Regions from separate parts of the Micromonospora sp. NPDC023737 genome, predicted to be linked through region 2. Evidence: predicted binding sites of a transcription regulator. Region 2 holds the regulator's gene; the other holds the start of a gene.

Region 1 (7,152 bases), on a different contig from region 2:
GACGGCACCTCGATGGCGACCCCGCAGGTGGCCGGCGTGGTGGCGTTGATGTGGTCGGCGAACCCGGCGCTGATCGGTGACGTGGCCCGGACCCGGCAGCTGCTGCGGGACACCGCCACACCGGCCCAGCCGACCTACCGGTCCCGCAACCCGTCGGACGCGTGCGGCGGGGACGCCAACATCACCGGCGCCGGGCTGGTCGACGCGTACGCCGCCGTGCGTGCGGCCCGCTGAGCGGCTCCTGAGGCGAAGGGCCGGCGCTCTTGCGCTGACCCGTACCCGGTGATCTAGGGTCGGCGACCATGGACGCAGAGATCACCGTCGTCGAGCTGACCCCCGACCTGGCACCGACTGTCGTACGGCTCTGCGAAGGGGCGCTGGACCTGCCGGAGGACGCGGCCGAGGCGGCCGTCGTCGTGGACGCGCTCTGGGCCCGGGCGGCGGCCGACCGGCCCGTGTTCGCCCTGGGGGCGTACCGCGGGACGGAGCTGGTCGGGGTGCTGATCGGCTCGATGTCGGCGGCCGACCAGCGGCTCGGGCACGTCGACCTGGTCGCGGTGGCGCCGGAGCACCGCCGCCGGGGCGCCGCGCGGGCGCTGCTGGGTGCCGCGGAACGGCGCCTCGCCGGGCTGGGCGCGGCGGAAGTGCTGCTCGTCGGCAACCCGCCGTACTACGCCTGGCCGGGCATCGACGTCCGGTACACCCCGGCGGTCTGCGCCGCGCTCGCGCTCGGCTACCGGCAGGACCGGACCGCGTGGAACATGACGGCCGACCTGTCGTACGACGACTCGCCGGCACTGCGGTCCACGGATGCCGCGGAGCGCCGCCTCGCCGGTCAGGGCGTGACGGTACGCGAGGCGGAGCCGGCGGACCTGCCGGCGTTGACCGAGCTCGCCCGCACCACCTTCGGTGGGACCTGGGACGCCGAGCTGACCGGCTCGGTGGGCCGCTCCGGTGCCGGCTGCCACCTGGCCGAACGGGATGGTGAGGTGATCGCCTTCGCGGCTTACGGCTCGTCCCGGCCGAGTTGGTTCGGCCCGATGGGCACCACTCCGGCGGCCGAGGGCTCGGGGATCGGTGGGGTGCTGCTGCGGCGGTGCCTGCGCGACCAGCGGGCGGCGGGGCACGATTCGGCGCAGATCGGCTGGGTCGGGCCCGTACCGTTCTATTCGCGCAGCGCGGGCGCCCGGATCGAGCGCGTCTTCTTCCTGTACCGGAAGCAGATCGACAATTGATAAAAGGGCGAATGGGATATAGACCCAGATAATGCCATTCGCCCTCACCGGCCGGCATCGCCCCCTACCGTTTCGGTAGAGGAGGCAGCCATGACCACGGACGAAGAGAGCGACGACATCGCGCCCGTCACCTGGACGCCGGTCGGCGATCTCCCCGGCCATCTCCCGATCGACCGGCTGGACTACGGCGACGCCGAGCAGCTCGCGGAGATGACCGACACCGGAGAACCGGTGATCGAGGAGCCGCTGGAGATGGTGGACGCGCCGATCAAGGTGCGCGCCCCGTACGACGGGACGCTCAAGCGGCGCAACCAACGACCGCTGCCGACCTGAGGACACCCGGCCAGCGAGCCCTCTTCAACCTGAACCGCGGTGAGCGCCACCGCGTCCGCACTCTTGGTCCGGCGCGCGACTCGTGGTCCCGACGGACGGCGGGCGAGGTTGGGAAGGGCCCATTGACGACGAACGGGGCGGGCCGCTGACGCGACCCGCCCCATTTCCGACCGGAACTTCAGGACTTAGAAGTCCATCTCTCCGCCACCCGGACCAGCCGGGGCGGCCGGGGTCTTCTCCGGCTTGTCCGCCACGACGGCCTCGGTGGTGAGGAAGAGCGCCGCGATCGACGACGCGTTCTGCAGCGCCGAACGGGTCACCTTGGCCGGGTCGATGATGCCCGCGGCCAGCAGGTCCACGTACTCGCCGGTGGCGGCGTTGAGGCCGTGGCCCGGCTCCAGGTTGCGGACGCGCTCGACGACCACGCCACCCTCGAGGCCGGCGTTGACGGCGATCTGCCGCAGCGGGGCGTCCAGCGCGATCTTGACGATCTGCGCGCCGGTCGCCTCGTCGCCGGTCAGGTCCAGCTTGTCGAAGGCGGTCTTGCCGGCCTGCACCAGCGCGACGCCACCACCCGGGACGACGCCCTCCTCGACGGCGGCCTTCGCGTTGCGGACGGCGTCCTCGATGCGGTGCTTGCGCTCCTTCAGCTCGACCTCGGTGGCCGCGCCGACCTTGATCACCGCAACACCGCCGGCCAGCTTGGCCAGGCGCTCCTGCAGCTTCTCGCGGTCGTAGTCGGAGTCGCTCTTCTCGATCTCGGCCCGGATCTGGTTGACCCGGCCCTGGATCTGCTCGGCGTCACCGGCGCCGTCGACGATGGTGGTCTCGTCCTTGGTCACCACGACCTTGCGGGCGCGGCCCAGCATGTCGAGGCCGGCGGCGTCGAGCTTGAGGCCGACCTCCTCGCTGATGACCTGGCCACCGGTGAGGATGGCGATGTCGGTCAGCATGGCCTTGCGGCGGTCACCGAAGCCCGGCGCCTTGACGGCGACCGACTTGAAGGTGCCGCGGACCTTGTTGACCACCAGGGTGGCGAGGGCCTCGCCCTCCAGGTCCTCGGCGATGATCAGCAGCGGCTTGCCACCCTGCATGACCTTCTCGAGGATCGGGAGCAGGTCCTTCACCGACGAGATCTTGCTGTTCGCGATCAGGATGTACGGGTCGTCGAAGACGGCCTCCATACGCTCCGGGTCGGTCATGAAGTACGCGGAGATGTAGCCCTTGTCGAAGCGCATACCCTCGGTGAGCTCAAGCTCCAGGCCGAAGGTGTTGCTCTCCTCGACGGTGATGACGCCTTCCTTGCCGACCTTGTCCATCGACTCGGCGATGATCTCGCCGACGCTGGTGTCAGCAGCCGAGATGGAGGCGGTGGAGGCGATCTGCTCCTTGGTCTCCACGTCCTTGGCGAGCTTCAGCAGCTCCTCCGAGACGCTGGCCACGGCGGCCTCGATGCCCCGCTTCAGGGCCATCGGGTTGGCACCGGCGGCCACGTTGCGCAGGCCCTCACGGACCAGGGCCTGGGCCAGGACGGTCGCCGTCGTCGTGCCGTCACCGGCAACGTCGTCGGTCTTCTTCGCGACCTCCTTGACCAGCTCGGCGCCGATCTTCTCGTACGGGTCCTCGAGCTCGATCTCCTTGGCGATGCTCACACCATCGTTGGTGATGGTGGGGGCACCCCACTTCTTCTCGAGCACGACGTTGCGGCCCTTGGGGCCGAGGGTCACCTTAACGGCGTCGGCGAGCTGGTTCATGCCCCGCTCGAGGCCGCGGCGCGCCTCTTCGTCGAACGCGATCATCTTGGCCATACGGCGTTGTCCTCCTGGACACTCACGGGCCACCCGAGTGTGTGTCCCGGATGGGCCGCCTGGTGTACGCACCTTGGAACGTCGCCATCATGCGACGACGACGTCTCCTCGGCCGGGCCGGATAGCCCGCGACGACCGGCCACGTGCCCCACCAGCGGCTTGTCCCGCCGGTGTGACCGCAGCCCCACCGCCCCGACCTTTGGCACTCACAGTGTGCGAGTGCCAATAACTTGTTTAGCACTCTCCCATGGCGAGTGCAAGCAGCACCAGCCCCTCAGCCAAGTTCCGCAGCCAGCCTCGCGCTGTTCACCGGACCTTCCTGGGCGCGCTGCTCGGCGTACGTCACCACCAGCCCCACCAGTTGCAGGAACTGCGCGGGAAGGGTCAGCACCCCGGTGACCGCCAGCACCAAGATCACACCGATCGCCGTACCGGCGGAACCGAACGGATCGAGACCGAACGGCGCACTCGCCGCCGCCTGCACGCCACCAGCCACGACGCTGACGACGATCGCCAACCCCGCCACCAGCAGCACCCGCCCGAGCACCATCCCCAGCCGCTTGTGGAACATCCCCCACGCGCGACCCAGCGGATTCTCCCGCTCGAAGAGGTAGACCGGACCGAAGAGGCTCAACGCGGCGGCAAGGTAGATCCCGGGCAGGACGCAGAAACAGAGACCAACAGTGATGATCAGACCGGCCAGCAGCGTCCAACCCCAGAGCCCGAGCATCCGGCGCGCGCCGTAGCGCAGGGCGGCACCCAGGTCGACCGGCGCACCGGCCGCCTGGCGGGCGATCACCCACGTACCGGCCGCCCAACCGAGGCACTGCACCAGCCCGACCAGCACGCTTCCGGCGACGGTCACCAGGAGCAGGGTGGTCACGTCGCCCACGAAGGTGTCCGGCAGCATCGAGGGATCCTGAGCGACCGAGGCCTCCCACCGCGCACTCGGATCCACCCCGACACTGATCACCGACAGCACCACCGCCGGCAGGACCTGGGTCAGCAGCAGGAGCGGAAGCAGTACGCGCCAACCGCGTCGCACGGCGCCGAGGCAGCGTTCCCACCAGCCGCCGAGGCCGACCCCGGGCGGCGTCACCAGCGGGTCGTTCGGATCGACGCCGGGCGGGTACCAACCGCTGACGGGTCCCCCGTACCAGGTCTGACCGGGGTAGGGGACCGCGGCGGGCGGATAGCCACCGGCCGGGGGAACAGGCGGGTAGCCGCCAGGAGGGCCCCAGGGGGTCGGCTGGTTCGGATCCCATTCGGGCTGGGCGCCCGGGCCGCCCGCACCGGCCGGATCCCCCGGCGGCACACCCGGGTAACCCGTCGGCATACCCGGGAAAGCAGGCTGCCCGCCCGGGTAACCCGGCTGCGGACCGGACTGGCCGGGTTGCGGACCGGACTGGCCGGGTTGCGGGCCGGACGGACCCGGGGGTGGGGTGGCCGGGGGCGGCAGGTCGGACATGAACCCTCCTAGCAACAGCTGGAACGGCTCATGATCTTCCTTGCTGGTGTGCCCCGTGCGCAGCCCCGCCGGGCGGATGCCCGGCCCGGAATCAACCGCCCGATGGACGCTTGATCGACTCGGGTTCCTTGATGTCGGGGGTCACCCGATCCGCGACAGCCCGACAGCGATGACGACGAGTCGATCATTCACGCTCGGGCAGCCGGCCGCGTCACACCCTCCGAGCTGCACCGACCGAGCTCGCTCGCCCGCGGACCGAGGCCCGGACCGGGTGATGCGGCGCGAACCCGGTCCGGGTGACGCCCGGAACCCGTGCGGGACGGGCTGCTCAGCCGATGACGCGCACCCGCTCCGCCTGCGGACCCTTCTGCCCCTGGGCGATCTCGAACTCCACCCGTTGGCCGTCGTCCAGCGCCTTGTAGCCGTCCATCTCGATCGCGGAGAAGTGGACGAACACGTCCTGACCGCCGTCGACGGCGATGAAGCCGTAGCCCTTCTCGGCGTTGAACCACTTCACGGTGCCCTGTGCCACGGTGCACTTCCTCACTCTGCCCGGCGTTCCCCAACCAAGCGCCCGGGCACGGCCGGGCGCTCGGAAACCACCGTTTCCGCTATCGGCGACGGACGGGAAAACGGTGACCGAAATCGCACGCTACACGAGGCGTGACGGCGGCGCACGACCACAAAACGGGGCATAATCCGCCGATGAATGCCGGGAGTCATCGTTGGCTGTCGCTGTGGTAGGTATGCGGGTGTGACGAGCGCTCCGGACGACGTCGGACGCAGCCGGCCGGAGGTCCGCCGGCTCCGGCCCGGAGACGCGGCCCGGATGCGAGCGCTACGGCTGGAGATGCTCGCCGACGCGCCGCTGGCCTTCCTGGAGACCGTCGCCGACGCGGCGGCACGGCCACACGCCGAGTACGCCTTCCGGATCGCCGCCACCTCCACCGGGTCGCGGACCGCGCAGTTCGTCGCCGACCCCGGTGGCCGGCTGGTCGGGCACGCCGGCGGCACGGTGACCCCGTCCGAGCCCGGGCTCACCGTCGTCTACGCCGTCTACGTCACCCCGCGCTGGCGGGGCAGCGGGTTGCTCGCCGACCTCGTCGAGGCGGTGGCGGCCTGGTCGCGGGCGTGCGGACGACCCGAGTTGATGATGGAGGTCGTGGTCGGCAACGACCGCGCCTACCGGGCGTACCAGCGGCTCGGCTTCGCGGACACCGGCGTCCGCGTACCACATCCGACCATCCCGGCGATGACCGAACTCCAGATGCGCCGCGCCGCCTGAGCGCCGGACCGCGCCCGAGCCCCGCCGTCGACGTCGGCGTCGGCGTCGGTTGCCCCCGGCGGACCGCAGCGATCCACCGGGGGCTCCTCCCGCGGTTCAGACGTGACGGCGGGACTGGACGATGCGGAAGCGGTTGGCGACGTACGCCCCGTCGGTGAGCGCGGCGTTGGCGGCCGCGTTCGCACCGCTGCCGTGGAAGTCGGAGAAGGCCGCCGACTGGTTCACGAACACCCCGCCGGTCAGGTTGCAGGACAGGTGCACCCCGACCTCGATCGCCACCGCCTCGGCCGCGTCGAGCACCGCCTCGTCGGTCGAGTAGACGCCAGCCGTCAGCGCGCCCTTCTCGCCCACCGTGCTGCGCACGATCTCCAGGCTGTGCGCGGTCGACTCGGTGGGGATGACGAACGAGATCGGTCCGAACCACTCCCGGCCGTAGGTCGCGGTGTCGTTCGCGGCAACCTTGACCACCGTCGGCGTACGGACCACCGCGCCGGGGAAGGACGGGTGCTCGACCGTGCGCGACTCCAACACCGGCTCACCGACCTTGGTGACCTCGTCGAGCCGCTCCAGCACGCCGTCGTTGACGATCGCCCCGGTGAGCTCGACCCCGCGGGCCGCGTCGGCGGTGAGCTTCGCGACCGCCGCGGCGATCCCGCCGGCCACCTCGTCGAAGCTCTTGTGCCCCTGGTCGGTCTCGATGCCGTCCGCCGGGATCAGGATGTTCTGCGAGGTGGTGCACATCTGGCCGCTGTAGAGCGTGAGCGTGAAGCCCAGGTTGCGGCACATGCCGGCGAAGTCGTCGGTGGAGTCGATGACCACCGTGTTGAGGCCGGCCTTCTCGGTGTAGACGGACGCCTGCCGGGCGTTGGCCTCCAGCCAGTCGCCGTACTCCGTGGAGCCGGTGAAGTCGACGATCTTCACGGCCGGGTGCAGGGCCAGCGAGGAGGCGAGCTTCTCGCCCGGCGCCTCGGTGGCGAGCTGCAGCAGGTTCGGGTCGAACCCGGCCTCGGCCAGGACCTCCCG
Region 2 (7,152 bases):
GTCGGGAAGGTCCACGGTGGTGAGGCGCTCGTCGGCCTCCTCGTGCAGCACGAACGCGGCGGCGGACCCGCCGATGCGCCGGGCGACCTGGTTCGTCGACTCGTCCGGAGCCCCCGCGACCACCGGCAGCCACGAACGCCGGGCCTGCTTGGCGGCCTCCCGGGCGGTCGCGACCCACTTCTCCCGGGCCCGTACGCCCCGGTCACCGCGCCACTGCGCCACCGAGCGGGACCCCGCCCAGGGCACGATCTCGTCCACCCCGACCTCGGTCATTGCCTGCACCGCCAACTCGCCCCGGTCCCCCTTGGCGATCCCCTGCACCACGACCAGCCGCGGGACGGACGCGTCGACGTACCCCCGGGAGGTCACGTCGAGTTCCAGGCTGCCCCGGCCGACGGCCGTGACCACGGCGGTGGCGGTGCCGCCCTTGCCGTCGGCGAGCAGCAGTTCCTCACCCACCCGCAACCGCTGCACAGTGGCCGCGTGGTGGCCCTCCGGGCCGTCGAGGGTCAGCGTGTCGGCGGTGGGCAGCGACTCGAGGAGGAAGAGCGGGGCGGACACGGTCAACAGGCTAACCGCCGCGGCACCGGCCGGAACGGTCAGGCGGCAGTCTCCGCCCCGGCCGGCCTCGGACGGACTCACCGACGAATCAGCCGGCGTCTCAGGCCCGGACGGTGGCGGACCGGGCCCGGACCGGGCGGGCCGGCCGACGTGTCAGGCGTGACCGTTGAAGGCGTCGCGCATCCGGGAGAAGAAGCCGCCCTGCTTGGTCAGCTCGGCGACCTCCTCGCCCCGGGTCTTGGCGAACTCGCGCAGCATCCGCTCCTGTTCGGCGTCGAGCTTGCTCGGCGTACGCACATCGAGGTGCACGTAGAGATCGCCCCGGCCGGTGCCGCGCAGGTGCGGCACGCCGCGGGCGCGCAGCCGCAGCGTGCTGCCCGGCTGGGTACCGGCCTTGACGTCGACGGTCTCCTCGCTGTCCAGCGTCTTGATGGTCAGCCGGGTGCCGAGCGCCGCCGCGGTCATCGGCACGGTGACCCGGCAGTGCAGGTCGTCGCCCTTGCGGGAGTAGACGTCGTGGGGACGCTCGTGGATCTCCACGTAGAGGTCACCGGCGGTGCCGCCGCCGGGGCCGACCTCGCCCTGCTGGGCCAGGCGGATCCGCATGCCGTCCTCGACGCCGGCCGGGATCTTCACGGTGAGCGAACGACGGGTACGCACCCGGCCGTCACCGGCGCAGGTCGGGCAGGGGTGCGGGATCGTGGTGCCGTAGCCCTGGCAGACGGTGCACGGCCGGGCGGAGACCACCTGGCCGAGGAAGGTGCGCTGCACGGACTGCACCTCGCCGCGGCCACCGCACGCCTCGCAGGTGGCGAGGTGGGTGCCCGCCGCGGTGCCGGCGCCCGAGCAGGTGGTGCAGAGGACGGCGGTGTCGACGGTGATCGGCGCCTCGACACCGAACGCGGTCTCGTGCAGGTCCAACTCCAGCCGCAGGATCGCGTCGGCACCCGGCCGGGTACGTGGCCGAGGCCCCCGCGAACCGCCGGCGGCACCGCCGAAGAAGGCGTCCATGATGTCCTGGAAGCCGACGAACGGGCCGGCTCCCCCGGCACCACCCGGGCCACCGGCGCCGCCCCCGCCAGGCGCGAGGGGGTCGCCGCCGAGATCGACGATCTGCCGTTTCCGGTCGTCCGAGAGGACCTCGTACGCGGCGTTGATGTCCTTGAACTTCTCCTGTGCCTCCGGGTCCGGATTGACATCCGGGTGGAACTGGCGCGCGAGCTTGCGGTAGGCGCGCTTGATCTCGTCATCGGAGGCGTCCCGGCTCACGCCGAGAATGCCGTAGTAGTCCCTGGCCACTGCGTTCCGTGTCCTCATGTTCGTTTGCGTTGCGCCGGCCGCCGACCGGATCCGGCCGGACGGTACTGCCTAGTTCTGGGCCAGCAGATCGCCCACGTAGCGTGCCACGGCGCGCACCGTGGCGATGGTGCCGGGGTAGTCCATCCGGGTCGGCCCGAGCACGCCGAGGCCACCCACGATCGTCGAACCCGGGCCGTAGCCGGTGCTCACCACCGAGGCGGCGCGGAGATTGTCGATCTCGTTCTCGTCCCCGATGCGCACCCGCATCGAGCTCTCCTCGACCTCGCCGATCAGCTTCAGCAGGACCACCTCCTCCTCGAGGGCCTCGAGGATCGGGCGTAGCGAGCCCTGGAAGTCGAGCAGCCCGCCGCGGGTCAGGTTGGCCGTACCGGCCAGTGCGATCCGCTCCTCGTGCCGCTCGACCAGCGTCTCCAGCAGCACGCTGGCGAGGGTGGCCATGGCCGGGCGCAGGTCGGGGCTGACCTCGTCGACCAGCGCCTGCACCAGCGGGGGTGTCTCCGAGAGCCGCGTGTCGACCAGCTTCTCGTTGACCAGCCGCCGCAGGTCGGTGACGTCGTCGGCCGGGATCGGCCCCGGCATCTCCACGAGCCGCTGCTCGACCCGCCCGGTGTCCGCGATCATGACCAGCATCAGCCGGGTGGTGGAGATCGGCACCAACTCCAGGTGCCGGACGGACGAGCGGGCGAGGCTCGGGTACTGCACGACGGCGACCTGCCGGGTCAGCTGGGCCAGCAGCCGGACTGTGCGGTGCACCACGTCGTCCAGGTCGACGGCGCCGAGCAGGAAACGCTCGATGGCTCGACGCTCGGCCGGGCTGAGCGGCTTGACCCGGGACAGCCGGTCCACGAAGAGCCGGTAGCCGCGGTCGGTGGGCACCCGGCCGGCGCTGGTGTGCGGCTGCCGGATGTAACCCTCCTCCTCGAGCACCGCCATGTCGTTGCGAACCGTCGCCGGGGAGACTCCGAGCTGGTGTCGCTCGACCAGCGCACGGCTACCGACCGGCTCCTGCGTGGCGACGTAGTCCTCGACAATCGCGCGGAGCACGGCGAGCTTGCGGTCGTCGAGACCCATCCTCCCCACCTCCTACGCGCATCGGCCGCCGGCGTTCTGCGCCACGCGCGGCGTTCCTGGCACTCGACTGTAGCGAGTGCCAGTCTACGTCGGCAGGCCCGCCAACGCGATGATCAAGGACGGACCACGGGTGCGGGTCCTGCCCTCGTCGCGGTGACAGGACAGCCGGGCGGGGGGGCGGCCGGTGGTCGCCAGGTCGGACGGGTCGGCCCGGCGGTGTCGCTATGGCGTGACGTTGCCGGCGGCCCCTACCGTGACGTTCATGACTGAACCACCTCGCCCTCCCGGCGCGGGTGAGCCTGGCGGCCAGCCGTCGGACCCGACCCCGCCGCCGCCCGCTCCCGGGCCGTCCGCCGCGGACGAGCCGCCCACCGCACCCCTGTCCGGGGCCCCAGGCCCCGGTGCCTATCCCCCGCCCGGTGCCTATCCCCCGCCCGGTGGCTATCCGACACCCCCCGGTGGCCCGCAGTCACCCGGGGGCTACCCGCCCCCGGGTGGCGGCGCTCCTCCCGGGGACTACCCGCCGCCGGGCGTCGGGTATCCGACCGGCGGCGGCTACGGCCCACCCTCCGGCTACGCCGGCAACGAGGACAAGACCTGGGCGCTGGTCGCGCACTTCGGCGGCGCCGCGGGCATGCTCCTGAGCGGTGGCGTGCTCGGCTGGATCGCCCCGCTCGTGGCCATGCTGGCCCGGGGCAACCAGTCACCCACGGTCCGCGCGCACGCCGTGGGCGCACTCAACTTCCAGCTCGCCTGGTCGATCGTCGGCCTGGTCGGCTGGATCCTCTCCTGCATCCTCATCGGCTTCGTCGCCGTCGGCGCCGCGGTGATCATCGGCACCGTGTTCGGCATCATCGCCGGGGTCAAGGCCAACGAGGGCACCCCGTACCGCTACCCGATGTCGGCGAGCCTCATCAAGTAATCCCGACTGGCCGCTACCCCGCCGGCCGGGCACCCCCTAGGCCAGCAGGTCCCGTACGACAGCGTCGGCGAGTAGCCGGCCGCGCAGGGTGAGCACCGCGCGGCCGGCCGCGTACTCGTCCGGGGCCAGCAGGCCGGCGGCGTGCGCGCGCTCGGCGCCGGCCCGCCCCGTGTCGTCCAACACGTCGAGCGGCAGCCCGGTGGCGAGGCGCAGCCGTAGCATCACGTCCTCCATGTGCGCCTCGTCGACGGTGAGCACCTCCCGGGCCAGGCCGGGCGACCGTCCCTCGGCGAGGCGCTGGGCGTACGCCGTCGGGTGCTTGACGTTCCACCAGCGCACCCCGCCCACGTGGCTGTGCGCGCCCGGCCCGAGCCCCCACCAGTCCCCGCCGGACCAGTAGAGCAGGTTGTGGCGGCAGCGGGCGGCGGGCGTACGGGCCCAGTTGGAGACCTCGTACCAGGAGAAGCCGGCCGCGCCGAGCGCCTCCTGCGCGGCCAGGTAGCGGTCGGCGGCCACGTCGTCATCGGGGTACGGCAGTTCGCCGCGTCGCATCCGGGCGGCGAGCCGGGTCCCGTCCTCCACGATCAGGGCGTACGCGCTGACGTGGTCGGCGCCGGCGGCGACCACCTCGTCCAGCGAGCGGGCGAAGTCCTCGGCCCGCTCCCCCGGTGTGCCGTAGATCAGGTCGAGGTTCACGTGGTCGAACCCGGCGTCCCGCGCCTCGGCGGCGGCGGCGGTGGCCCGGCCCGCGCTGTGCTTGCGGTCGAGGATCGCCAGCACCCCGGGCGAGGCGGACTGCATGCCCAGCGAGATCCGGGTGTAGCCGGCCGCCCGCAGCGCCTTGAGCGACTCGGGCGTGACCGACTCCGGGTTGGCCTCGGTGGTCACCTCGGCGTCGGCGGCCAGCCCCCAGGTGCGGTCGACGGCGTCCAGGATCCGGGCCAGGTCGTCGGCGGGCAGCAGGGTGGGGGTGCCGCCGCCCACGAAGACGGTGTCGACCCGCGGGGGCGGGTTGTCGCCGAGCACCCGGGCGGCGAGCCGGAGCTCGGCCAGGACGGTGTCGGCGTACCCCTCGCGGGTGGCGCCCCCACCCAGTTCGGCGGCGGTGTACGTGTTGAAGTCGCAGTAGCCGCAGCGGCTCGCGCAGAACGGCACGTGGACGTACACGCCGAATCCGCGCGCGCCGACCTCGCGGGTCGCGCTGGCGGGCAGCGAACCGTCGGCCGGTACGGGTTCGCCATCTGGAAGGACGCCGGGCATGGCCACTAGTGTGCCCGGCATGACCTCTCCCGACGCGCTCGTGCGGGTCGCCACGGCCCGTGGGGTGACCACCCTCACCCTGGACAGCCCGCACAACCGCAATGCGCTCTCCACTCCGCTGATGACGCAACTGCTCGCCGGCCTGGCCGATGCGGTCGCCGACGAAGCGGTCCGGGTCATCGTGCTCGACCACACCGGGCCGGTCTTCTGCTCGGGTGCTGACCTCAAGGAGACCGCCGCCGCGTACGCCAGCGGGACGGTGCCGGCCGGGATGCTCGGCGACGTGCTGGCGGCGGTCTGGGAGTGCCCGAAGCCGGTGCTCGCCCGAGTGGCGGGGCCGGCCCGCGCCGGTGGCCTCGGGCTGATAGCGGCCGCCGACCTGGCGGTCTGCGCCGAGGAGGCCACCTTCGCGTTCACCGAGGTGCGGCTCGGGGTGATCCCCGCGGTGATCTCGGCGACCGTACTGCCCCGGCTGCACCCGCGGGCGGCGGCCGAGCTCTACCTGACCGGGGACACCTTCGACGGCCGGCGGGCCGCCGAGATCGGGCTGGTGACCGCAGCGGTGCCGGCCGACGGGCTGGACGCCGCGGTGCAGCGGTACTGCGTCTCGCTGGTGCGTGGCGCGCCGGGAGCTCTGGCCGGGGCGAAGCAGCTGCTGCGCCGCCCCGCGACCGCCGATCTGCGGGCCGAGGTCGCCGACCTGGCCGCGCTGTCGACCGGCTATTTCCTCTCCGCCGAGGGGCGGGAGGGCGTGGCGGCCTTCCGGGAGAAACGGCCGGCACGGTGGGTGCCGGCAGCGAGTTGACCCCTGGCACCCGGTGAGTCCGCGCCGACGGTGACGACAACGCCGAACGGGTCGCGGTGTTCCTCGCCCCGTTCGGCGGGCGATGGCGGCCGGGACACCGCCTGGCAGGGCCGTGTCCCGATCGCCACCCGGCTCACCACGCGGTCGCGCCGCCGTCGACCGGGTAGTTCGCGCCGGTGACGTAGCTCGCGCGGTCGGACGCGAGGAACACCACCAACTCGGCGACCTCCTCGGGCCGCGCGAACCGCTTGAGCAGGGTCTTCGCCGTGATCGCATCCCGCGCGGCCTGGTCATCGCCGAGGTCGCGCTCGCTCGCCGGGGTCAGGATCGGCCCCGGGCTGATCGCCACCACCCGGATCCCGCTCGGTGCGCCTTCCAGGGCGAGCTGCCGCGTCATGCCGATGATGCCGGCGTTCGCCGCCGCGTGCCCGACCATGGGCGGCACCTGACCACCGATCATGCCGGCCATGGACGCGGCGTTGATGATCACGCCGCCGCCGCGCCGAACCAGGTGCGGCCAGGCGAACTTCGACACGTAGAAGGGAATGTCGAGTTCGCCGGCGATGGTCGCCCGCCAGTCCTCGACCGAGAACTCGGGCATCGGGCCGAAGCGGAGCGAGGCCGCGTTGTTGTAGACCACGTCCAGTCCGCCATAGGTGGCCACGGCGTCCTCGACGAGCCGGCGCACCTGTTCCGGGTCGGTGAGGTCGATGGGTGCGACGCCGGTCATCTCTCCGCCGGCGCGCCGGACGAGTTCGACGGTCGCGTCGTTGGCATCGGCCTTCACGTCGGCCCCGACGACCCGGGCACCCTCCCGCGCGAAGGCCAGCGCGGCCACGCGCCCCAGACCTCCCCCGGTACCGGTGATGAGCACTACCTTCCCATCCAGCGTTCCCATGGAACTCCTCCTTGGTCGTGAGCTGTCCGGACGGCTCGGGTACGAACCGCTCGGGCCGCCACCGGGGACCGCTTCCCGAGCGGGCCCCCTTATTGACATGTCAACAACAGGAAGAGCTTGACCGGTCAACCAATTCCGCGTTGCTTCTTCGCGGTGACACTCATGACAGATCAGCCGGGGCCACGTACCGTGCTCTGCCAGAGCGCGGTGGATCTCGCAACGGACGCGTCTTCCAGCCCCGCCATCGCTGTCGTCAACGGAACGGGGCCGGACGATCGGGCGATGCGGGCAGGTGAGAGCGCAGCCGGGGCGGGA

The links. The regulator HrcA, encoded in region 2, represses chaperone genes, less so after heat shock. The targets are predictions, from matches to a motif close to GGTTNGCACNCTCNNNNNGAGNGTGCNAACC.
Region 1: a site for HrcA is predicted at 3,574-3,604, ahead of groL (chaperonin GroEL). Genes of this name have one in related genera too.

What each region holds. Positions count from the first base shown of each region.
Region 1 covers NZ_JBFAAL010000011.1:77,762-84,913, forward strand. Annotated here, with positions in the region: gene AB0F98_RS22200 (S8 family serine peptidase) at 1-234, shown strand, start outside; gene AB0F98_RS22205 (GNAT family N-acetyltransferase) at 303-1,235, shown strand; gene AB0F98_RS22210 (hypothetical protein) at 1,326-1,568, shown strand; gene groL (chaperonin GroEL) at 1,754-3,376, opposite strand; gene AB0F98_RS22220 (hypothetical protein) at 3,651-4,844, opposite strand; gene AB0F98_RS22225 (cold-shock protein) at 5,173-5,376, opposite strand; gene AB0F98_RS22230 (GNAT family N-acetyltransferase) at 5,674-6,129, shown strand; gene paaN (phenylacetic acid degradation protein PaaN) at 6,226-7,152, opposite strand, start outside.
Region 2 covers NZ_JBFAAL010000018.1:70,547-77,698, reverse strand. Annotated here, with positions in the region: gene AB0F98_RS27475 (16S rRNA (uracil(1498)-N(3))-methyltransferase) at 1-561, opposite strand, end outside; gene dnaJ (molecular chaperone DnaJ) at 715-1,860, opposite strand; gene hrcA (heat-inducible transcriptional repressor HrcA) at 1,930-2,952, opposite strand; gene AB0F98_RS27460 (DUF4870 domain-containing protein) at 3,215-3,874, shown strand; gene hemW (radical SAM family heme chaperone HemW) at 3,911-5,134, opposite strand; gene AB0F98_RS27450 (enoyl-CoA hydratase-related protein) at 5,154-5,939, shown strand; gene AB0F98_RS27445 (SDR family NAD(P)-dependent oxidoreductase) at 6,073-6,837, opposite strand.